4 regions of the Enterobacter sp. UPMP2060 genome follow, and region 1 is predicted to be linked to each of the others. Evidence: predicted binding sites of a transcription regulator. Region 1 holds the regulator's gene; each other region holds the start of a gene.
What was found. The regulator CRP, encoded in region 1, controls carbon source genes, mostly activating them, when cyclic AMP is high. The targets are predictions, from matches to a motif close to ATGTGANNNNNNTCACAT.

Region 1 (5,845 bases):
CCGCGTCTGGTGGTTTTCCACGGTCTGGAAGGCAGCCTGCACAGCCCGTATGCGCATGGGCTAATTGAGGCGGCAAAAGCGCGCGGCTGGCTCGGCGTGGTGATGCATTTTCGCGGCTGCAGCGGTGAACCGAATCGTCAGAAACGCATTTATCACTCGGGTGAAACCGAAGACGGGACGTGGTTTTTACACTGGCTGCGGGAAAATTATGGCACCGTGCCAACGGCCGCCGTGGGCTACTCGCTGGGCGGGAATATGCTGGCCTGTCTGCTGGCCAAAGAGGGCGAAAGCGTACCGCTGGATGCCGCCGTCATTGTCTCCGCGCCGTTTATGCTCGAGCAGTGTAGCTACCACATGGATAAGGGCTTTTCCCGCGTCTATCAGCGCTATCTGCTCAACCTTCTGAAGGCCAACGCGGCGCGTAAGCTGAAGGCCTACCCGGATACCCTGCCGGTAAGCCTGCGCCAGCTGAAAAAGGTGCGTCGTATCCGCGAGTTCGACGACCTGATCACCGCGAAAATCCACGGCTTCGCCGATGCGATTGACTATTATCGTCAGTGCAGCGCCATGCCGCTGCTCAGCAAGATCACGCAGCCGACGCTGATTATTCATGCCAAAGATGACCCGTTTATGGATCATCACTCGATCCCCGCTCAGGAATTCCTGCCCGACAACGTTCACTATCAGTTGACCGAGCACGGCGGCCACGTCGGCTTTATCGGCGGCACGCTGCGCCGCCCGAAAATGTGGCTTGAGGCGCGTATTCCTGACTGGCTGACCCCTTATCTGGACGGTGCAAAATGATTATTCCCTGGCAGGATCTGGCTCCCGAAACGCTCGATAATCTGATTGAAAGCTTTGTATTACGCGAAGGCACCGATTATGGTGAACAGGAACGCTCGCTTGAGCAAAAGGTCAACGATGTTAAGCGCCAGCTGAAAAGCGGCGACGTGGTGCTGGTGTGGTCAGAACTGCATGAGACGGTCAATATCATGCCCCGCAACGCGTTTCACGGCTGATCTTCCACCCTTTTCAGTCAGGGAGTTGCTATGTCTGCCAGACATCCGGTTATTGCCGTTACGGGGTCGAGTGGTGCGGGAACCACCACCACCAGCCTCGCATTTCGCAAGATTTTCGCCCAGCTGAATCTCCGTGCGGCGGAGGTCGAAGGCGACAGCTTTCACCGCTACACGCGCCCGGAGATGGACATGGCCATTCGTAAGGCGCGCGATTCGGGTAAACACATCAGCTACTTCGGCCCGGAGGCCAATGACTTCGGCCTGCTGGAACAAACCTTTATAGAGTACGGTAAGAGCGGCAAAGGGCAGTCCCGCAAGTATCTGCACACCTATGATGAAGCCGTACCCTGGAATCAGGTGCCGGGAACCTTTACCCCGTGGCAGCCGCTGCCGGAACCCACCGACGTCCTGTTTTACGAAGGATTGCACGGCGGCGTGGTCACCCCTCAACACGACGTGGCGCGCCACGTGGATCTGCTGGTCGGCGTGGTCCCTATCGTTAACCTGGAGTGGATCCAGAAGCTGACGCGCGACATGAGCGAGCGCGGCCATTCGCGAGAGGCGGTGATGGACTCCGTGGTGCGCTCCATGGAGGATTACATTAACTTCCTGACGCCGCAGTTCTCCCGCACCCATATCAACTTCCAGCGCGTGCCGACGGTGGACACCTCGAACCCGTTTGCCGCTAAAAGCATCCCGTCGCTGGATGAGAGCTTTGTGGTGATCCATTTCCGCAATCTCGAAGGCATTGATTACCCTTGGCTGCTGGCAATGCTGCAGGGCTCGTTTATTTCGCACATGAATACGTTAGTCGTGCCGGGCGGAAAAATGGGGCTGGCGATGGAGCTCATCATGACGCCGCTGGTGGAGCGACTGATGGAAGGGAAGCAGATCGCGTGAGCATGTTCCCTCTCCCTGTGGGAGAGGGTTAGGGTGAGGGCATCAACACGCACGATGCCCCATCAATCACGCCTCGATCACTTCATACGAATGCGTGATTTTTACCGCTTTCTCCAGCATTAACGCCACCGAGCAGTACTTTTCCGCAGACAGGTCCACCGCACGCGAGACCGCCGCGTCTTTCAGCTCTTTACCGGTGACCACAAAGTGCAGGTTAATATGGGTGAACAGGCGTGGCGCCTCTTCGCGACGCTCTGACGTGAGTTTAACCTCACAATCCGTCACGTCATGACGTCCTTTTTGCAGAATCGACACCACATCAATTGCGCTGCATCCGCCTGCCGCCATCAGCACCATTTCCATTGGGCTGGGTGCTTTATCGCCGGAGTTACCGTCCATCAAAATCTGGTGTCCTGACGCGGACTCGCCCAGGAACGTTAAACCTTCAACCCATTTCACGCGCGCTTGCATATTCATTAACTCCAACGTTGCATTTTTGGTGACAGATTACGTGTGCGTTACATTTATCGCAATGGAAGGCGACCTGCATCATGCTGAAGCGAGACACCAGGAGACACGCGGCGAAAGCTATGCTAAAACACTCAGGATGCTACAGTAATACATTGACGTTACACGTGTATGCAGAGGACATCAAACTTTACTGGCTGCGAAACGTTACGGTAGCCGACTTCCCAGGGTATGGGTAAGAATTCGATTGCAACCCCAGAGTCCGGATGCATCTGATGACTCTGGTGACAGCTTATAACAGAGGATAACAGCGCATGGTGCTTGGCAAACCGCAAACAGACCCGACTCTCGAATGGTTCTTGTCTCATTGCCACATTCATAAGTACCCATCGAAGAGCACGCTGATTCACCAGGGTGAAAAAGCGGAAACGTTGTATTACATCGTTAAAGGCTCGGTGGCAGTGCTGATCAAAGATGAAGAAGGGAAAGAGATGATCCTTTCTTATCTGAACCAGGGCGATTTCATCGGTGAACTGGGCCTGTTTGAAGAGGGCCAGGAACGTAGCGCCTGGGTTCGAGCAAAGACAGCATGTGAAGTGGCTGAAATTTCTTACAAGAAGTTCCGTCAGCTGATTCAGGTTAACCCTGACATCCTGATGCGTCTTTCTTCCCAGATGGCGCGCCGTCTGCAGGTCACGTCAGAGAAAGTGGGTAACCTCGCCTTCCTGGACGTTACCGGCCGTATCGCACAAACTCTGCTGAACCTGGCGAAACAGCCAGACGCCATGACCCACCCGGACGGCATGCAAATTAAAATTACCCGTCAGGAAATTGGTCAGATCGTCGGTTGCTCCCGTGAAACAGTGGGCCGTATCCTGAAAATGCTGGAAGATCAAAACCTGATCTCCGCCCACGGTAAAACCATCGTGGTCTACGGAACGCGTTAATTCCGCTTAAACGGCGTGCCATCGCAAGGTGTCACGCCGTTTTTGTCTCTATTCCCCATGTGGCGCAGGCTGATCTATCACCCGGAAGTTAACTACGCACTGCGGCAAACGCTGGTGTTGTGTCTTCCTGTGGCCATAGGCCTGATCCTCGGACATCTTCAACAAGGCCTGCTGTTTTCCCTCGTGCCCGCCTGCTGCAACATTGCCGGTCTGGACACGCCGCATAAGCGCTTTTTCAAACGCCTGATTATCGGTGGCTGCCTGTTTGCCGGGTGTAGCCTCGCCGTACAACTCCTGCTTGCCCGGGATATCCCGCTGCCGCTGATCCTGACCGTGCTGGCGATGACGCTCGGCGTCACGGCGGAAATCAGTTCGCTGCACGCCCGCCTGCTTCCCGCCTCGCTGATTGCGGCCATTTTCACGCTGAGCCTCGCCGGGAACATGCCGGTGTGGGAGCCGCTGCTGATCTACGCCCTGGGGACATTATGGTACGGGCTGTTTAACTGGTTTTGGTTCTGGCTGTGGCGGGAGCAGCCGCTGCGTGAATCCCTGAGCCTGCTCTATGTGCAGCTTGCGGATTACTGCGAAGCCAAATACACCCTGCTCACCCAGCATACCGACCCGGAAAAATCCTTACCGCCGCTGCTGACGCGCCAGCAGAAGGTGGTGGATCTCATAAGCCAGTGCTATCAGCAGCTGCATATGCTCGCCGCCAACAAGAACCACGAGTACAAGCGGCTGCTGCGCACCTTCCAGGTCGGGCTGGATCTACAGGAGCATATCTCCGTAAGCCTTCACCACCCGCAGGAGGTGCAAAAGCTGGTCGAGCGCAGCCACGCCGAAGCGGTGATCCGCTGGAACGCGCAGACCGTATCGGCACGTCTGCGGATCCTGGCCGATGATATTCTCTACCACCGCTACCCGACGCGCTTTAACATGGAAAAACAGCTGGGCGCGCTGGAGAAAATCGCCCGCCAGCATCCCGATAACCCGGTCGGCCAGTTTGCCGCCTGGCACTTCAGCCGCATCGCCCGCGTGTTGCGCACCCAGCGCCCGCTTTATCCCCGCGACCTGATGGCGGATAAGCAAAAACGGCTTCCGCTATTGCCCGCGCTCAAAAGCTATCTTTCTCTTAAATCGTCCGCTCTGCGCAACGCCGCAAGGATTAGCGTGATGCTCAGTACCGCCAGCCTGATGGGCATGGCGCTGCACCTGCCGAAACCGTACTGGATCTTAATGACCGTGCTGTTTGTCACCCAGAACGGCTACGGCGCCACGCGGGTGCGTATTCTGCATCGGGCTGGCGGAACGCTGGCCGGGCTGATCATTGCAGGCGTGACGCTGCACTTCCACGTGCCGGAAGGCTATACCCTGGCAGGGATGCTGGCGATTACGCTGGTGAGCTACCTGATTATCCGCAAAAACTACGGCTGGGCGATGGTGGGCTTTACGGTGACGGCGGTATATACGCTGCAGTTGCTCACGCTCAATGGCGAACAGTTTATTGTCGCGAGGCTGATTGATACCCTGATCGGCTGCCTGATTGCCTTTGGCGGCATGGTCTGGCTGTGGCCGCAGTGGCAGAGCGGGCTGCTGAGGCAGAACGCCCACGACGCGCTGGAAGCCGACCAGCAGGCTATTCGCCTGATCCTGAGCGACGACCCGCAGCCCTCCCCGCTGGCCTATCAGCGGATGAAGGTCAACCAGGCGCACAACGCCCTGTTTAACTCGCTCAACCAGGCGATGCAGGAGCCAGGCTTTAACTCGCACTATCTGGCAGACATGAAGCTCTGGGTGACGCACAGCCAGTTTATCGTCGAGCATATTAACGCCATGACCACGCTGGCGCGCGAGCACACGATGCTAACGCCGGATCTGGCGCAGCGCTATTTGCAGTCATGTGAAATTGCGTTGCAGAGGTGCCAGCAGCGTCTGGAGTATGACGCGCCGGGCGAGTCGGGCGACTCAAATATTCTGGAAGCGCCGGAGACGTTAACCCACGGGCCAATGAGCACCCTGGAGCAGCATTTACAGCGCGTTCTGGGGCATCTGAACACCATGCACACCATTTCGTCGGTGGCATGGCGTCAGCGTCCGCATCACGGCATTTGGTTAACGCGCCGGCTAAAGCGAACCGAGTATTAGCCTTTTACTATCTTCTCGACCGCCGCGGCAAAGCGGGTTAAACCGTCTTCGATGTCTTTGTCTTCTACCACCAGCGACGGCGCAAAGCGCATCACGTCAGGCCCGGCATTAAGCACCATCACCCCTTCGTGGGCGGCGGCGTGCAGGAAGTCGCGCGCCCGGCCTTTGTACTGCGGCTTCAGCTCGGCGCCAATCAACAGCCCCATCCCGCGAATTTCGCTGAACACATCGTACTGCTCATCAATCTTTTGCAGGTGTTTTACGAAAAGCTCGCGCTTCGCGCTCACGGCGTTCAACACCTCCGGCGTGTTGATAATGTCGAATGCGGCACCCGCCACGGCGCTCGCCAGCGGGTTACCGCCGTAG
Region 2 (5,845 bases), on a different contig from region 1:
CGCTGGCGTAACAGTTCCGTTTCCGACTGCTGGGCGGCGGGCCTGGCCTGCTCACGCACGGAGGTTAACGCCGCATCCATAATGCCATCGGCCAGGGCTTCGACTTGCTTCACCGCCAGCGCCGCTTTTGGGTCAGCCGGCAGCATTGCCGGGGCAACGCCCAGCAGCTCGATATACTCCGCAATAATCGGGGAATCGAACCAGTATTCGCCCTCGTCCGTCACCAGCGCCGGGACTTTCCCCAGCGGGTTGTACTGCGCGACGCCGTTTTCAGCGTTGTAGGGCTGTTCATTGATGAATTCAAATTCAATCCCTTTCTCCAGCAGGAGAATCGAGATTTTTCGCACGAAGGGACTGGTGTAGCTACCGATGAGTTTCATTGCCTGATCCTTGATGCCGGAAAAAAGTCAGTATGGATCAAGCGATGAAAAAAGGGCAGGTATGCGTGTCGCATTCCTGCCCTGGAAGGATTAGTGATCGAGATAGAGGTAGTGCATCCAGCTGGTCATACGCAGCAATACTTTACGCATCACCGAGACGTGGGCGAAATGGTCCGAGTAGACCGCCACCTGGGCATAGATACCGTCTGGCAGCGCATCGACCTCCGCATTCGGATCCAGCTCAATCGTACCCAACACGCCGTCCGTTCCCGGCACCACCGTCAGCGACTGCAGCGCGCCCTGCGCCTGATAGGAGCCTCCCGGCACCACCGGCAGAATACTGGTGAGTTTACCGGTAAACACCTGGCCCGGCAGCGCGTTAAACACCACCTCCGCTTCATCGCCCGGCTTCAGACGCAACAACGAGTTCTGACGGAACTGGGCCACGATCTGACGCTTCTGTTCAGGAATAAAGACCATCACCGGACGCAGCGGCAGCGCGGCGGCGTACGTCCCCGGACGGATCAGCACCTGGGTGATATAGCCATCGCTTGGCGCACGGACCACGGTCTGATCCAGGTTGTATTTCGCTTCAGCAAGCTGCGCGCGTAAGGAGGCAATCTGCGACTGTTCGCCGTTCACCATGCTGTCCAGCTGGCTTTGAATCTGCGTCTGTTCGGCAACGGAGCCTTTCACCATCGCATCCTGTGCGAGATAATTTTGCCGCGCGTTGTCGATATCGCTTTCAGAAAACGGATTCACCTTTGCCTGGCTGCCTTTCAGGTAGCGCTGATAATCTTTAAACAGACGATCGCGTTCAGCCGACACGCGGGTGGTATTGGCGACCGCTTCCGAAAGCTGCGCTTTCAGATTGTCGATATTGTGCGTCGCGGTCACCAGGTCGGCCTGGAGTCTGTCGACGCGCGCCTGGTAGCGGCCCGGATCCAGTTTAAATAACACTTCGCCTTTTTTAATTAGCTGGTTATTTTTATCGGTCACTTCACTGACCACCCCGGTAACCTGCGGCGTAATTGGAATAGAAATAACCGCCTTTTGCGCCGTAAAGGTGTACGGATGGTTATAGTTCATTAACAGAATAAGTCCGGCAACAATAAACACCCCGCCTAATGTCGCGGTGGCAAGCGTCCACTGGTTTACCGGAATACGGAATATTTTAAAAATCACCCAAGCAAATGCCACATAGGTCAAAATAATTAACAGATCCATGATTAGCGCTCCAGCGTGTTCTTATCAGCGGCGGGCTGTACCGCGGCCAGCTTTTGTTCTAATTCGGCCACGCGTTTGACCAGCGCATCCATGCCCGGAACCTCATCAGGCTTGGTGATGTGGTTTTGCATCCCCCAGCCGCGATCTTCACGGTACAGCGTGGCCCATATCCACAGGAACGGCCAGATGGCATGGAGCGTAAACAGGCTAATCCAGCCTGCCGTGTGAATCGCATCGGCATGCGGATGGTTTCGCTTTTTGGCCATATTATAAGGAATGTCATGGATGGCGATGATTCCATAAAAGAGAACCAGAAATACAAAAATCAATACGCCCAGCGCAAAATAGTTGAGAAACATATTCTCCTCACTTAAACAACGTCAACTCATTTAATTAATAAAACAGTACGCAACCTAATTAATTTATTTTGAAATACAGAAGGTATACTGGTTATTTCAGAGCCGGGGAGTATCGTTTTTTATAATATCTCCGTGCAAGTTTATAAGCGTGTCAAAATATATCATGAATAATAATATACTTAACCTTACAATATGAGCGTAATCCACCTTTTAACTTTTCGCCATACCACACTTCAAAAGTGGTTTTTTAGCTTAACGTGTCGCGCTATGCCATCCTGGCGCCGAATCGCTAAGCAGAGTTTGCCGCCGATCGCAGCCGGAGAAATCTGCATAAAAATATTTTGTGAAATCAGTCACAATCCAGAAACAAACCCACAAAACCAAATCGTGACAACCATCACATAAAAGGGTGGTTTTTGCCGCATTCCTCGCCGTCGTATTTTTTTTGCCCACCTTTTTTGTGACTAAGATCACCTCATTGACATCCACACCCCCTACCTTTACGTGATGTGCGTCACACAAATTTTCGCTGTCTGGACAGTTGAACGATTCAGTGCCAGATTTCACAGCATCAGAACAGGGCCCGGCTACCTCTGCCGCCTCATTAACAATAAACCTCGGGCCGCAAGCCTAAGCGTAAACAGAAGAAGGGGTGTTTTATGTCATCCGATTTCAAGATCAAAGTTCAAAGCTTTGGTCGTTTCCTCAGCAACATGGTGATGCCAAATATCGGCGCGTTTATCGCGTGGGGTATCATCACTGCATTGTTCATTCCGACAGGGTGGTTGCCTAACGAAACGCTGGCGAAACTTGTTGGCCCAATGATTACCTATCTCCTGCCGCTGCTCATCGGTTTCACCGGTGGTCGTCTGGTGGGCGGTGACCGTGGTGGCGTAGTGGGTGCCATCACGACCATGGGTGTTATCGTCGGTGCGGATATGCCGATGTTCCTCGGTGCAATGATTGCCGGTCCTCTGGGCGGCTGGGCGATTAAGAAATTCGACGTCTGGGTTGATGGTAAGATCAAATCCGGCTTCGAAATGCTGGTGAACAACTTCTCTGCGGGCATCATCGGGATGATCCTCGCGATTCTGGCGTTCCTCGGCATTGGCCCAGCGGTTGAAGTGCTGTCTAAAATTCTGGCGGCAGGCGTTAACTTTATGGTGGCGCACGACATGCTGCCGCTGGCGTCTATCTTCGTTGAACCGGCGAAAATCCTGTTCCTGAACAACGCCATCAACCACGGTATCTTCTCGCCGCTGGGTATTCAGCAGTCTCACGATCTCGGCAAGTCTATCTTCTTCCTGATTGAAGCCAACCCAGGCCCGGGTATGGGCGTACTGCTGGCGTACATGTTCTTTGGTCGCGGCAGCGCTAAGCAGTCTGCTGGCGGCGCGGCAATCATTCACTTCCTGGGCGGTATCCACGAAATTTACTTCCCGTACGTGCTGATGAACCCACGCCTGATCCTGGCCGTTATCCTTGGCGGTATGACCGGCGTGTTCACCCTGAGCGTGCTGGGCGGCGGTCTGGTGTCTCCAGCTTCTCCGGGTTCTATCCTGGCGGTGCTGGCGATGACGCCAAAAGGGGCGTACTTCGCGAACATCGCGGCCATCTGTGCAGCCATGGCAGTCTCCTTCGTGGTCTCTTCTATCCTGCTGAAAACCAGCAAAGTGAAAGAAGACGACGATATTGAAGCGGCGACCCGTCGTATGCACGACATGAAAGCCGAATCCAAAGGCGCGACCCCGCTGGCGGCTGGCGACGTGTCTAACGACCTGAGCCACGTGCGTAAAATCATCGTTGCCTGTGACGCCGGTATGGGTTCCAGCGCAATGGGTGCAGGCGTGCTGCGTAAGAAAGTGCAGGATGCGGGTCTGACCAACATCTCCGTCACCAACAGCGCCATTAACAGCCTGCCGCCGGACGTTGACCTGGTCATCACGCACCGCGACCTGACCGAACGCGCCATGCGCCAGGTGCCGCAGGCACAGCACATCTCGCTGACCAACTTCCTCGACAGCGGCCTGTACACCAGCCTGACCGAACGTCTGGTTGCGGCGCAGCGTCACGAAGACAACGAAGTGAAAGTGCGCTCAAGCCTGCAGGACAGCTTTGACGAAAGCAACGCCCACCTGTTCAAACTGGGTGCGGAAAACATCTTCCTCGGTCGCACAGCAGCAACCAAAGAAGAAGCGATTCGCTTTGCCGGCGAGCAGCTGGTGAAAGGCGGCTACGTTCAGCCTGAATATGTCGACGCAATGCTGGAACGCGAAAAACTGACGCCAACCTACCTGGGCGAATCCATCGCGGTGCCGCACGGTACGGTTGAAGCGAAAGATCGCGTCCTGAAAACCGGCGTCGTATTCTGTCAGTATCCGCAGGGCGTGCGCTTCGGTGAAGAAGAAGACGACATCGCCCGTCTGGTGATTGGTATCGCCGCTCGCAACAACGAGCACATTCAGGTGATTACCAGCCTGACCAACGCGCTGGACGATGAGTCTGTCATTGCGCGTCTGGCGAGCACCACCAGCGTGGAAGAAGTCCTGGCACTTCTTAACAAATAAGTCCTCTTCCCTCTCCCCCATGGGGGAGAGGGCTAGGGTGAGGGGAAAAAGTTCCTCACCCCAGCCCTCTCGGGTAAAAACATTGATGAAGGTTAACACTATGAAAGCATTACATTTTGGCGCAGGTAATATCGGTCGTGGTTTTATCGGTAAACTGCTGGCAGACGCGGGCATTACGCTGACATTCGCCGATGTGAATCAGGTGGTCCTGGATGCCCTGAATGCGCGTCATAGCTATCAGGTCCATGTAGTCGGTGAAAACGAGCAGGTTGAGACGGTATCCGGCGTCAACGCGGTCAGCAGCATCGGGGAAGACGTTATCGACCTGATTGCCAGCGTCGATCTGGTCACCACGGCCGTGGGTCCGGTCGTTCTTGAGCGCATCGCCCCTGCGGTTGCGAAAGGCCTGGCAAAACGTAAAGCGCAGGGCATCGACGCTCCGCTGAACATCATCGCCTGCGAAAACATGGTGCGCGGCACCACGCAGCTGAAAGGCCACGTGCTCAACGCTGTAGCCGACGAAGACAAAGCCTGGGTTGAAGCGCACGTTGGGTTTGTGGATTCCGCCGTGGATCGCATCGTTCCGCCGTCTGAATCCGCCACCAACGACCCGCTGGAAGTGACCGTGGAAACCTTCAGCGAGTGGATCGTGGATAAAACCCAGTTTAAAGGCGCCCTGCCGACCATTCCGGGAATGGAATTAACCGATAACCTGATGGCATTTGTCGAACGCAAACTCTTCACGCTGAACACCGGGCATGCTATAACCGCGTACCTCGGAAAATTGGCCGGTCATCAGACCATTCGTGATGCGATCCTCGATGAGAAGATCCGCGCGGTGGTAAAAGGGGCAATGGAAGAGAGCGGCGCGGTGCTGATCAAACGCTACGGTTTTGATGCTGATAAACACGCAGCATACATCCAGAAAATCCTCGGTCGCTTTGAAAATCCGTATCTGAAAGATGACGTTGAGCGCGTGGGCCGTCAGCCTCTGCGCAAACTGAGCGCGGGCGACCGTCTGATTAAGCCGCTGCTGGGCACGCTGGAATACGGCCTGCCGCACGCCAACCTGGTGAAAGGCATTGCCGCCGCGATGCACTACCGCAGCGAGCAGGACCCACAGGCGCAGGAACTGGCTCAGCTTATTGATGACAAAGGCGCGCAGGCTGCGCTGGCGCAGATTTCCGGTCTGGACGCCAACAGCGACGTGGTTGTGGAGGCGGTTAACGCATACAACGCAACCAAATGATGCACAGTGCGGCGCAGGTTAACCTGCGCCCAGATAATAGATTGTCAGATATGCAGGCAATAA
Region 3 (5,845 bases), on a different contig from region 1:
TCTGGCGGCGTCGTTTATTCTGGATGGTCCGGATGTAATGCTGAACAGTCTGGTCGAAATCGATCTGACCACAATCCTGTCTCTTGTCTATCTGGCCTTTGTCGCCACCATTGTGGGCTACGGGATTTGGGGATCGCTGCTGGGGCGTTATGAAACCTGGCGCGTGGCGCCGTTATCCCTGCTGGTGCCGGTGGTGGGGCTTGCCAGTGCGGCACTCTTGCTGGATGAAACGCTGAGCGCGCTGCAGCTGTTTGGCGCCGTGCTGATCATGGCCGGGCTGTACATTAACGTGTTTGGTCTGCGGGTTCGTCGGGCGACGCGGGTAAGCGAAAAGGCATAAAAAAAGCCCCGCGTCTGCGGGGCAAAAACGTATCAGAGGCGGTGCTGATTATAATAAGGCACGCCTAATTCGTCGGATTTGTCGCTACCAGCACCCATATGGTTAAAATCATAAGGCGACTGGTCATGTGCTGACGGCAAAATCATCGTATCAGGATTATTTTGCTGCGTTGCACGAGGGGTTTGCTCCGCGAAGGTCTGGCTGGAGAACAGCACCAGCAAGGCGAGGGCGGCGGAGGCGGTAACTTTCATGATTTCCTCGGTTACGTCTTTACAGGCGATGATTAACTACAGTGTTTTAACGGATACAGGTATCGGGATTCGCCCGGCACGCTGGTGATTCGGTACTTATGAGGCGGCACGTCAAAATAGTTCTTGAACGTACGCGTCAGGGTTTGTTGCGATTCAAATCCGTAACGCTCCGCCAGATAAAGGATCGGCTCATTGCTTTCTTTCAGTTTCTGGGCAATTTCCGTCAGCTTGCGGCTGCGAATGTATTGGCCTAATGAATGACCGGTCTCTTTTTTGAACATCCGTTGCAGGTGCCATTTGGAGTAACCTGAACGCTCTGACACTTTTTCAAGGGAGAGCGGCGATTCCAGGTTATCTTCGATCCAGTCCAAAATGCTATGAATGGTGATAGCGTCAGTATTGCGTCTGGACATCGTCATACCTCTTTTTCTGTTTACGGCAGTATTTTTTTGAGCAGAAGCTCAAGGGTTGCCACTTCATCTGCCGTTAAGTTTTTTGTTAGTTCCTGATGCAGTGTTTGTCCTACTAATTGATGACATTGCTCGCACATGGCCGCGCCATCGCTGGTCAGCTTCACCAGTACGCCGCGTTTGTCATTCGGGTTAGGGCTTCGTTCTATCCATCCTTTGCAGACGAGACGATCCAGCATGCGGGTTAACGCACCCAGATCGACAGAGAGCACCTTTTTCAGCTCAACCGGTGTGATACACACTTCGCAGCGAATGGAACACAGCACTTTGAACTGTGTTGCGGTGATATCCAGCGGTGACAGATAGTCGTTGAGCAGGCGATCTTTTTTCTGATTTACCATATGAATAAGACGACCCAGCGGAACAACGTCGTTAAAGATATCACTGGTGCTTTTCACAATGGTTGCCCTGGCAAGTAGTTAGTCACGGCAGATATTATTGCTCAGGCAAGTATAAGTCAACTGAATGAGTCAGCCGATGCCACGAATTGCTAAAACGTTTCATGAACTTTTTTTGAGGTCTTTCAAATCATATAGATAACTGTCAGTTATCTTTCCAGGACGGAAATAATCGTTGCGTTGCACCCATGGCTCAATGTCACACTTTCACCCTATAATTGCTGTGTTAAATATGGATAAGGACAACAACGCACTATGTTGGATTTAATAAAAGCAATCAGCCTTGGGCTGGTGGTCTTGCTGCCGTTGGCTAACCCGTTAACGACGGTGGCGCTGTTCCTCGGTCTGGCAGGGAATATGAACAGCGCCGAGCGCAACCATCAGTCGATGATGGCCTCGGTGTATGTGTTTGCCATCATGATGGTGGCTTACTATGCCGGACAGGTGGTGATGAACACCTTCGGGATTTCCATCCCCGGCCTGCGTATCGCCGGGGGGCTGATTGTGGCCTTTATCGGTTTCCGCATGCTGTTCCCGGCGCAAAAAGCGCATGAGTCGCCGGAAGCGACCAGTAAATCGGAAGAGCTGGAAACCGAGCCGAGTGCGAATATCGCCTTTGTGCCGATTGCCATGCCGAGCACGGCGGGGCCGGGTACCATCGCGATGATCATCAGCTCCGCATCAACGGTGCGTGACAGCGCAACCTTCCCGGACTGGGTGCTGACGGTTGCACCACCGCTGATTTTTGCGATTATCGGGGTTATCGTGTGGGCGTCGCTGCGCAGTTCTGGGGCCATTATGCGCTGGGTAGGCAAGGGCGGTATCGAGGCGATTTCCCGTCTGATGGGCTTCCTGCTGGTCTGTATGGGCGTGCAGTTTATTATTAACGGCGTGCTGGAAATTATTAAGACCTATCATTGATGTGATTGCCGGGTAAGGCGAAGCCGCCACCCGGCAAGAAGGCTTACCCGTGCTGACCCTGTTCCTCCAGCGCCACCGGCCATTTACGGAAGATGAGCACTGACCAGACCAGCGCCACCAGGGCCGGAATGGCGCCCAGATAGCCAATCGCCGACATCGATACGTGCAGTATTACCTGATTTCCCACCAGCGCGCCCGCGCCAATCCCCAGATTGAAAATCCCTGAGAACAGCGACATGGCGACGTCCGTTGCATCCGGCGCCAGGGCCAGGACCTTCACCTGCATGCCCAGACCAATAATCATGATCGCCACGCCCCAGAACAGGCTGAGGATCGCCAGATGGCTTTCACTGCCTGCGGCAGGCATCAGCAGCAGCAGGCAGGCCAGCAGCAGACCGATAGCGCAGCTCACCAGCGTTGACGCATGCCGGTTACCCAGCTTACCGAACAGCACGCTGCCAATAATGCCCGCTCCGCCGAGGATCAACAGCAGGACGGTGGCAAAGTTGGCGCTAAAGCCCGCCACCACCTGCACAAAGGGTTCAATGTAGCTGTACGCCGTGTAATGGGCCGTCACCACAATGACGGTAAGCAGGTAGATACCCAGCAGCGCCGGGCGACGCATCAGCAGCGGCAGGCTTTTCAGCGAGCCGGAATGCTCGCTCGGCAGCGCGGGGAGCAGCTTAATCAGGCATACCAGCGTAACCAGCGCGCCCATACCAATGGCGAAGAACGTCGTACGCCAGCCGAAGTATTGCCCTACGATGCGGCCAATCGGCAGACCCAGCACCATCGCGAGTGCGGTACCGGTGGCAATCAGGCTCAGCGCCTGGGCGCGCTTACCCGCCGGAGCGAGTCGAATAGCCAGCGACGCGGTGATCGACCAGAACACCGCATGGGCAAAGGCAATGCCGATGCGGCTAATGACCAGCACCGTAAAATTCCACGCCATAAACGACAGAACATGGCTGGCGATGAACAGCACAAACAGGCCGATCAGCAGCCTGCGCCGCTCCATCTGGCTGGTCAGCAGCATAAACGGCAAGGACATCAGCGCCACAACCCAGGCGTAGATGGTCAACATAATGCCCACCTGCGCCGTTTCCATCTGGAAACTTTCAGCGATGTCAGACAACAGCCCAACCGGAACAAATTCTGTGGTGTTAAAAATAAACGCGGCGATGGCCAGCGTGACCACGCGTAGCCACGCAACCCTGCGGGAAACTGTGTTCGTTGTCATAGGGATGTCGGAGATTCGTTGCTGAAAAGAAGAGGAGACGATCTTAAAACGTCGAACGGCGAAAACTCAACCATTATGTGACGCAGATCTCAATATTTACCTTATGAAAGCGGTAGCCGGGAACGCCGTTTTCATTGAATATAAAAGAACAACACAATAAAAACAGGCGGTAAGACAATGCAGGAGATTGATTTTTATCTGGTAGATGCGTTCAGCGACACCTCGTTTGGCGGCAATCCGGCCGCCGTTTGCCCGCTCAAGGAATGGTTACCCGATGAGACCTTGCTGAAAATGGCGCAGCAGCATAATCAGTCGGAAACGGCTTTTTTCGTCTGCAGTAAAGGGGGCATTGAGCTACGCTGGTTTACCACGCTCACCGAAGTCAATCTCTGCGGCCACGCTACGCTTGCGGCCGCGCACGTGCTGTTTACCGAGCTGGATTACCCGGATTCGCGGATCCACTTTGAAACCGCCTCTGGCCGCCTCACCGTCAGCCGGGAGGGGGAGTGGATGACGCTGGACTTCCCGGCATGTCCAACCCATGAAGAGACACCCCCGCCGGAGATGCTCTCGGCGCTGGGTATTAACCGCTACGTTGAAGCCCGTAAAGGGCGCGCATGGCTGATCGTTCTGGAAAATCGCCAGCAGGTTGAAGCGCTTGCGCCACGCTTCTCGGCGATGACGCCGGGCGAGCATAAGGTGAGCGTTACGGCGCGCGGTGAGGGGAAATATGATTTTGTCAGCCGCTTTTTCTCACCGGGCGTTTCCGTCCCGGAAGACCCGGTCACCGGCTCCGCGCACACCATGTTGATCCCATACTGGAGCGAAAAGCTGGGCAAAACCACGATGTTTGCCCGTCAGGTTTCAGCGCGCGGCGGCGATGTGCGCTGTGAGCTGAAAGGTTCGCGCGTGCTGATGAGCGGGCAGGCCACGCTTTATCTGAAAGGCACAGTTTTTCTGCGCTAAAAACCCATAACAAGAGAGGAAGAGACAATGCAGGAAATTGATTTTTATCTGGTGGATGCCTTCAGCGATAAAACCTTTGGCGGCAACGCCGCAGCGGTATGTCCTCTGGAAGAGTGGCTGCCGGACGAAACGCTGCTCAAAATGGCGCAACAGCATAACCAGTCTGAGACCGCCTTTTTCGTGCGCACCGACGGCGGGTTTGAGCTGCGCTGGTTCACCACGCTGGATGAAATTAACCTGTGCGGTCACGCTACGCTTGCCGCATCGCACGTCATTTTCGAATACCTTGATTATCCGCATACCGAAATCACCTTCACCACGCGCTTCGTGGGCGAGCTGACCGTCAAGCGCAGCGGCGACTGGCTGACGCTGAACTTCCCCGCGTGGACGACGGAAGTCGTCGAAAACCCACCTGAGCTGCTGTTTAGCGCGCTGGGCATCACGGAGGCGAAAGAGGTGCGCGTCGGACGCGATTACATGGTGGTGCTGGAGAGCCAGCAGCAGGTGGAAGCGTTAACGCCGGATATTGGGGCCATGCTTCCGCTGGATAAAATGGTCTGCGTGACGGCGCCGGGAGAAGAATATGACTTCGTCAGCCGCTTCTTCTGCCCTGGCGAAGGGGTGCCGGAAGATCCCGTCACCGGATCCGCCCACAGCATGCTGATCCCTTACTGGAGCGAAAAGCTGGGCAAAACGTCACTCAATGCCCGCCAGGTGTCATACCGTGGCGGGGATCTGCGCTGCGAGTTGAAGGGCGACCGCGTGCTGATTGGCGGCCAGGCTACGCTGTACCTGAAAGGGCGAATCTTCCTGCGCTAGCTGAGTGACGCGCTATAAGTTAATACTATGAACCACCCCGGCAGGCCTGAGCTATGTTGATATAAAAACAGCAAGGAGCCTGCCATGTATTCCATTACCTCTGAATCTGCACGTCATCCGGACATTCTCAACCTGATCGCGGCGCTTGACCGCTATCAGAGCGAACTCTATCCCGCCGAAAGCAACCATCTGCTCGACCTGTCTGCGCTGCCGGAAGCCTCGCTGATCCTGATGGTCATTCGTGACCAGCAGCTGCACGCCGTAGGCTGCGGAGCCATCGTGCTCAACGGCGACGGAACGGGGGAGATGAAGCGGGTCTATATCGATCCGGCCCATCGCGGGCAGCATCTCGGCGAGACGCTGCTGGCCGCCCTGGAAGATGAGGCCCTGAGCCGCCATTGCCACACGGTAAGGCTGGAGACGGGCATCAAACAGCGCGC
Region 4 (5,845 bases), on a different contig from region 1:
TGCATCGCTAACCGGGGCTTTTTTTCCCGCATTGCTCACAAAAAACGATCCTCCTCTTTGATCCCCATTTCATCTTCGCCTATATGACTAGTCATGAAATTTTAAATGACTAGTCATATAGGGAGAGAGCATGAACAATTCGCTGCCGGCCAATTTTTTATGGGGCAACTCGGTGTCCAGCATGCAGACGGAAGGCGCATGGAACGAGGGTGGGAAGGGGATGTCGGTTTACGACATTCGCGAAGCCGGGGAGAACGTCTCCGACTGGAAAGTCGCGACCGACTCCTATCACCGCTACCGGGAAGATTTCGACCTGATGCAGGATCTGGGCATGAACTGCTACCGCTTTCAGATCTCATGGAGCCGCGTCTGCCCGCAGGGCGACGGCGATTTTAACGACGAAGGCATCGCGTTTTACGACCGCTTTATTGACGATCTCATCGCCCGCGGCATCGAGCCGATGGTTTGCCTGTACCACTTCGATATGCCGCTGGCGCTGGCGCAGGAGTACAACGGCTTCAACGACCGCCGCGTGATGGAGGCCTTTATCCGCTACGGCAAAAAGATGATCGACTGCTATGGCGACCGCGTGAAGTACTGGCTGACCTTCAACGAGCAGAACATCTTCCATATGCCGGAAGCCTTCCGCATTTCCGGCTATATGCACGGCGACAAAACCCTGCGCGAGCTGTACGAGCTGCAGCACCATACGATGGTGGCGCACATGGCGCTGACCGAATATCTGCATCAGACCAGACCGGGCCAGCTGATGGGCGGCATGCTGGCGCACCAGCTGATCTACCCGGCCACCTGCAAACCGCGCGATATCTTCTGCGCCCAGCAGTACGACGAGTTCCTCAACCAGAACCTGCTGCGCGTCTTCGCAGGGCAGGGCTACAGCCCGGCGGTGATGGCGGTGGTGGAGCAGGAGGGCTTTGGCGATATCTACCGCGCCGAGGATTTAGCGCTGCTGGCGCGCACCAGAAACGACTATATGGCCTTCAGCTACTACGCCAGCAAAACGCTGGACAGCGATGCGATCCCGGAAGGCACGCCGGTGAACTATTACCTGCTGCACGGCGAGAAAAACAACCCGTACCTGAAGGCCACCGAGTGGAACTGGCAGATCGATCCGCTGGGCTTTCGCACCATCATCACCCGCTACGCCAACGACTGGCGGATGCCGGTCTTCCCGATCGAAAACGGCATCGGGGTGATTGAGTCCTGGGACGGCGTCAATCCGATCGAGGACACCTACCGCATCGACTACCACCGGGCGCATATCAATGCCATGAAGGAGGCGATGTTCGAGGACGGGGCAGAGGTGATCGGCTACCTCGGCTGGGGGTTAATCGACATTCTCAGCTCCCAGGGCGACATGCGTAAGCGCTACGGCGTGGTCTATGTCAACCGGGAAAACCACGACCTGAAAGACCTGAAGCGCGTGCCGAAGAAGAGCTACGCGTGGTTAAAACAGGTTATCCATACCAACGGACGCGAGATGTAAGCCGTACGCTGCCGGGCCGTTTTTGTGACTGATTGATGGGAACTATCCGCTATGTCTGAAACAAAAATAACACCGCACATGCAGTCTTTTGTCGATAAGTTTGTAGAGTTCTCGGCGCGCCTGGCTAATCAGGTGCACCTGCGCTCCCTGCGCGACGCTTTCGCCACGGTGATGCCCATTTTCATCCTCGCCGGCCTGGCGGTGCTGGTGAACAACGTGGTATTTCCGTGGATTTTTCACGGCGACACGCTCGCGCAGTTTAAGGTATGGGGCGAGGCGATTATCAACGGCACGCTGAACATCGCCGCGCTGCTGCTGGCTCCGATGATTGCCTGGTCGCTGGCGCGCAACAAAGATTTCGACAATCCGGTCTCGGCAGTGGTTATCGCCGTCAGCAGCTTCATCATCATGATGCCGATGCGCCTGCAGATTACGCCCGTCGGCAGCGATGCCGCGGTGAACGTCACCCAGGTGCTGACGTTCACCAATATTGGCTCAACCGGGATTTTCGCCGGGGTGCTGATCGGGCTGCTCTCAACGGAACTGTTTATCGCCATTTCGCGGCTGAAGGCGCTGAACATTTCCCTCGGGGAAAACGTGCCTCCGGCGGTGAGCAAATCCTTTACCGCGCTGATCCCGACCATCCTCACGCTCTCCCTGTTCGCGGTGCTGGCGGCGATACTGGCAAACGTGCTGCACACGGACCTGATCCATCTTATTACCACCTTTATCCAGCAGCCGCTGCGGCTGATCAACACCAGCCTGCCGGGGACGATTTTCATCTACAGCTTCGGTAACTTCCTGTTCACGCTCGGTATTCATCAGTCAGTCGTTAACAGCGTGGTGCTGGAGCCGTTCCTGCTGATCAACACCAACGAGAACATGCTGGCTTTCGCCAACGGTCAGCCCATCCCGCATATCATCAACAACATCTTCGTGCCGACGTTTGGCATGGTGGGCGGCACGGGCAGCACGATATCGCTGCTGATTGCTATCTTTATCTTCTCCCGACAAAAATCGGCGAAGCAGGTGGCGCGTCTGTCGCTGGCGCCCGGTCTGTTCAACATCAACGAGCCGGTGATTTTCGGCCTGCCGATCGTGTTTAACCTGCCGCTGATGATCCCGTTTGTGCTGCTGCCCGCCATCGGCATTTACTTCGCCTGGCTCTGTACCACGCTGGGGTTAATGTCGCGCTGCGTGGTGATGATCCCGTGGACCACGCCGCCCATTCTCAGCGCCTGGCTGGCCACGGCAGGGGACTGGCGGGCGGTGGTGGTGCAGTTGGCAATCATCGTATTTGGTGTATTCTTCTACCTGCCTTTCCTCAAGATTGCCGAGAGAGTGGCGTTGAAAAACAGCGGGATAGAAAACTAACTGAAAGGAAGGACGATGGCGGCGAAGTACATCACCATAGCGCGGGAAATTAAGAAACGCATTATCAGCCAGCAGTACGCCGCCAATGAACCCCTGCCGGACCAGTTTGCGCTGGCGGCGGAGTTCAACTCCAGCCGGATGACCATTCAGCAGGCGATGCGCCAGCTGATCGTCGAAGGTCTGGTCTATACCCGCCAGGGCCAGGGCACGTTCATCCGCAAAAACTTCCTTCAGCTCTCGCAGTGGGACCTCTCCGGCAGCGACTACTTTGGCGCGACCAAAACCTGGGCGCATCTGGGCACGGTGACCAGCCGGGTAGTGCATTTCGAGCTGCGCTTCCCGAACGAAAAAGAGCAGGCGTCGCTGATGATTAACGCCGATGCGCCGATCTATGACTTCATTCGCCTCCGTTTGCTGAACGGCGAACCGATGTCGCTGGATTCCACGGTGATGCCGATGAATCTGGTGCCGGGCCTGACGAAAAACCATCTTGAAGGTTCAGTGTTCCAGTACGTGCAGGAGACGCTGGGGCTGAAAATTATGGGGTCGTATCGAGTTGTGCGGGCGCTTAAGCCCAACGCGCTGGACAGGGAGCATCTGGTCTGCGAGCAGACCGATCCCGTACTGGAAGTGGAGCAGGTGATTTATCTGGAGGACGGCACGCCGCTGGAGTATGCCCACTGCCACTATCGGTACGACCACGGCGGGATCGTGATCGTGAATAACGGATAAAAAAAAGCGGGCAACGAGGCCCGCTTTTTTAATGCTTCGCTATCAGTTCAAACGCACCGGCATACCGGAGCGGTTCTGCACGGCCTGGTCAACAATCGCCGTTTCTACGTCTGGCTGAGAAGTCACCGCCTGCACCGCGCTGTTCAGCGTAACAGGGACGATTTCGTTGTTGTTGATCTGGTCTTCGCTGGTGGACAGCGGGTTGTGCACTTCGATGTAGCGGCTGCCGTCTGGCTCAGAGGTCGCCTTCACCGGTTCGTTGATGAACTGCACGCGCGTACCGACCGGCACGTTTTCGAACAGGAATTTGATGTCGTCGTTACGCAGGCGCACGCAGCCGTGGCTTACGCGCAGGCCGATACCGAAGTTGGCGTTGGTACCGTGGATAGCGTAAAGACGACCAATGTACAGCGCGTACAGACCCATTGGGTTATCCGGGCCTGCCGGTACAACGGCTGGCAGCGGTTCGCCCGCAGCGATGTATTCCGCGTGCATTTTGGCAGTCGGCGTCCAGGTTGGGCCCGCTTTCTTACGCTCAACTTTGGTGGTCCAGTTCATTGGGGTGTCTTTACCCAGCTGGCCGATACCGATTGGCAGCACGATAACGGTGTTGGTGCCTTTCGGGTAGTAATACAGACGCATTTCGGCGCTGTTAATCACGATACCTTCATGAACGGTATCCGGCAGGATCAGCTGCTGAGGGATATTCAGCACGGTGCCCGCTTTCGGCAGATACGGGTCAACGCCCGGGTTCGCTTCCAGCATGTTAGACAGGCCCAGCTGGTACTGCGCAGCGAAATACTCCAGTGGCTGAGAGTTACCTTCTGGTACCGTCACAACCTGGTTCTGGCCTACCAGACGGCTACCGTCTGTTGGCAGGGGATACGTCACCGCAGACGCGGTCTTACAAAAACCTACTACGGCTAACGCCGCCGCAAAAAGCGTTGTTAATTTCATGTTCATGTTGTGCGAGGTATCTAAGCCATTCTGGCGATGAGTTGATAAGTCTGAATCTGTGATGGGAGCGCATTATATGTGCATTCCCGCTAACAGGGAATTCAGATGTGTACGAAATCACATTTTTTTCGATTTTGTTAAAGTTTAGTGGATTGCCGCAACACGGGATCTCAATTCGGAATTGTGGCATAATGCCGTGTTTATCACACTTTTCGCAGGAATCTCCCCGTGTTAGTTACCAGCAACGTCACTATGCAGTTTGGCAGTAAGCCGCTGTTCGAAAACATTTCCGTCAAATTTGGCGGCGGCAACCGTTACGGCCTGATTGGTGCCAACGGTAGCGGAAAATCCACCTTTATGAAGATCCTCGGCGGTGACCTGGAGCCGACGCTCGGTAACGTATCGCTCGACCCTAACGAGCGTATCGGTAAGCTGCGTCAGGATCAGTTCGCCTTCGAAGAGTTCACCGTGCTCGACACCGTGATCATGGGGCATGGGGAACTGTGGGAAGTGAAGCAGGAGCGCGATCGCATCTACGCGCTGGCCGAAATGAGCGAAGAAGACGGCTATAAAGTAGCCGATCTGGAAACGCAGTACGGCGAGATGGACGGCTACTCTGCGGAAGCGCGCGCGGGCGAGCTGCTGCTCGGCGTGGGTATTCCTGTTGAACAACATTACGGCCCGATGAGCGAAGTTGCGCCAGGCTGGAAGCTGCGCGTGCTGCTGGCACAGGCGCTGTTCTCTAACCCGGACATCCTGCTGCTCGACGAACCGACGAACAACCTGGACATCGACACCATCCGCTGGCTGGAGCAGACGCTGAACGATCGCGACAGCACCATGATCATCATTTCGCACGACCGTCACTTCCTGAACATGGTCTGTACGCACATGGCGGATCTGGACTACGGCGAGCTGCGCGTTTATCCGGGCAACTATGACGAGTACATGACGGCGGCCACCCAGGCGCGTGAACGTCTGCTGGCGGATAACGCCAAGAAGAAAGCGCAGATTGCTGACCTGCAGTCCTTCGTCAGCCGCTTTAGCGCCAACGCCTCTAAGTCGCGTCAGGCGACCTCGCGTGCGCGTCAGATCGACAAAATCAAGCTGGACGAAGTCAAAGCCTCCAGCCGTCAGAACCCGTTCATCCGCTTCGAGCAGGACAAGAAGCTGTTCCGTAACGCGCTGGAAGTGGAAGCCCTTGAAAAAGGCTTTGAGAACGGTCCGCTGTTTAAAAAATTCAACCTGCTGCTGGAAGTGGGCGAGAAGATTGCC

Region 2: a site for CRP is predicted at 2,469-2,486, ahead of ACWKXN_RS17830 (PTS mannitol transporter subunit IICBA). Genes of this name have one in related genera too.
Region 3: a site for CRP is predicted at 3,696-3,713, ahead of ACWKXN_RS05285 (sugar transporter). Genes of this name have one in related genera too.
Region 4: a site for CRP is predicted at 4,676-4,693, ahead of ldtB (L,D-transpeptidase). Genes of this name have one in related genera too.

What each region holds. Positions count from the first base shown of each region.
Region 1 covers NZ_JBSKJQ010000008.1:12,488-18,332, forward strand. Annotated here, with positions in the region: gene ACWKXN_RS15885 (hydrolase) at 1-804, shown strand, start outside; gene ACWKXN_RS15890 (YheU family protein) at 801-1,019, shown strand; gene ACWKXN_RS15895 (phosphoribulokinase) at 1,050-1,919, shown strand; gene ACWKXN_RS15900 (OsmC family protein) at 1,986-2,390, opposite strand; gene crp (cAMP-activated global transcriptional regulator CRP) at 2,702-3,334, shown strand; gene ACWKXN_RS15910 (YccS/YhfK family putative transporter) at 3,392-5,479, shown strand; gene argD (bifunctional acetylornithine/succinyldiaminopimelate transaminase) at 5,476-5,845, opposite strand, start outside.
Region 2 covers NZ_JBSKJQ010000010.1:80,683-86,527, reverse strand. Annotated here, with positions in the region: gene ACWKXN_RS17845 (glutathione S-transferase) at 1-380, opposite strand, end outside; gene ACWKXN_RS17840 (HlyD family secretion protein) at 471-1,607, opposite strand; gene ACWKXN_RS17835 (DUF3302 domain-containing protein) at 1,610-1,966, opposite strand; gene ACWKXN_RS17830 (PTS mannitol transporter subunit IICBA) at 2,626-4,533, shown strand; gene mtlD (mannitol-1-phosphate 5-dehydrogenase) at 4,634-5,782, shown strand; gene mtlR (mannitol operon repressor MtlR) at 5,779-5,845, shown strand, end outside.
Region 3 covers NZ_JBSKJQ010000001.1:1,081,916-1,087,760, forward strand. Annotated here, with positions in the region: gene eamA (O-acetylserine/cysteine exporter) at 1-340, shown strand, start outside; gene marB (multiple antibiotic resistance protein MarB) at 373-591, opposite strand; gene marA (MDR efflux pump AcrAB transcriptional activator MarA) at 624-1,004, opposite strand; gene marR (multiple antibiotic resistance transcriptional regulator MarR) at 1,025-1,459, opposite strand; gene ACWKXN_RS05280 (MarC family NAAT transporter) at 1,715-2,380, shown strand; gene ACWKXN_RS05285 (sugar transporter) at 2,424-3,620, opposite strand; gene ACWKXN_RS05290 (PhzF family phenazine biosynthesis protein) at 3,798-4,586, shown strand; gene ACWKXN_RS05295 (PhzF family phenazine biosynthesis protein) at 4,614-5,405, shown strand; gene ACWKXN_RS05300 (GNAT family N-acetyltransferase) at 5,490-5,845, shown strand, end outside.
Region 4 covers NZ_JBSKJQ010000001.1:255,687-261,531, forward strand. Annotated here, with positions in the region: gene ACWKXN_RS01295 (glycoside hydrolase family 1 protein) at 131-1,507, shown strand; gene ACWKXN_RS01300 (PTS sugar transporter subunit IIC) at 1,559-2,881, shown strand; gene ACWKXN_RS01305 (GntR family transcriptional regulator) at 2,897-3,613, shown strand; gene ldtB (L,D-transpeptidase) at 3,656-4,576, opposite strand; gene ACWKXN_RS01315 (ABC-F family ATPase) at 4,799-5,845, shown strand, end outside.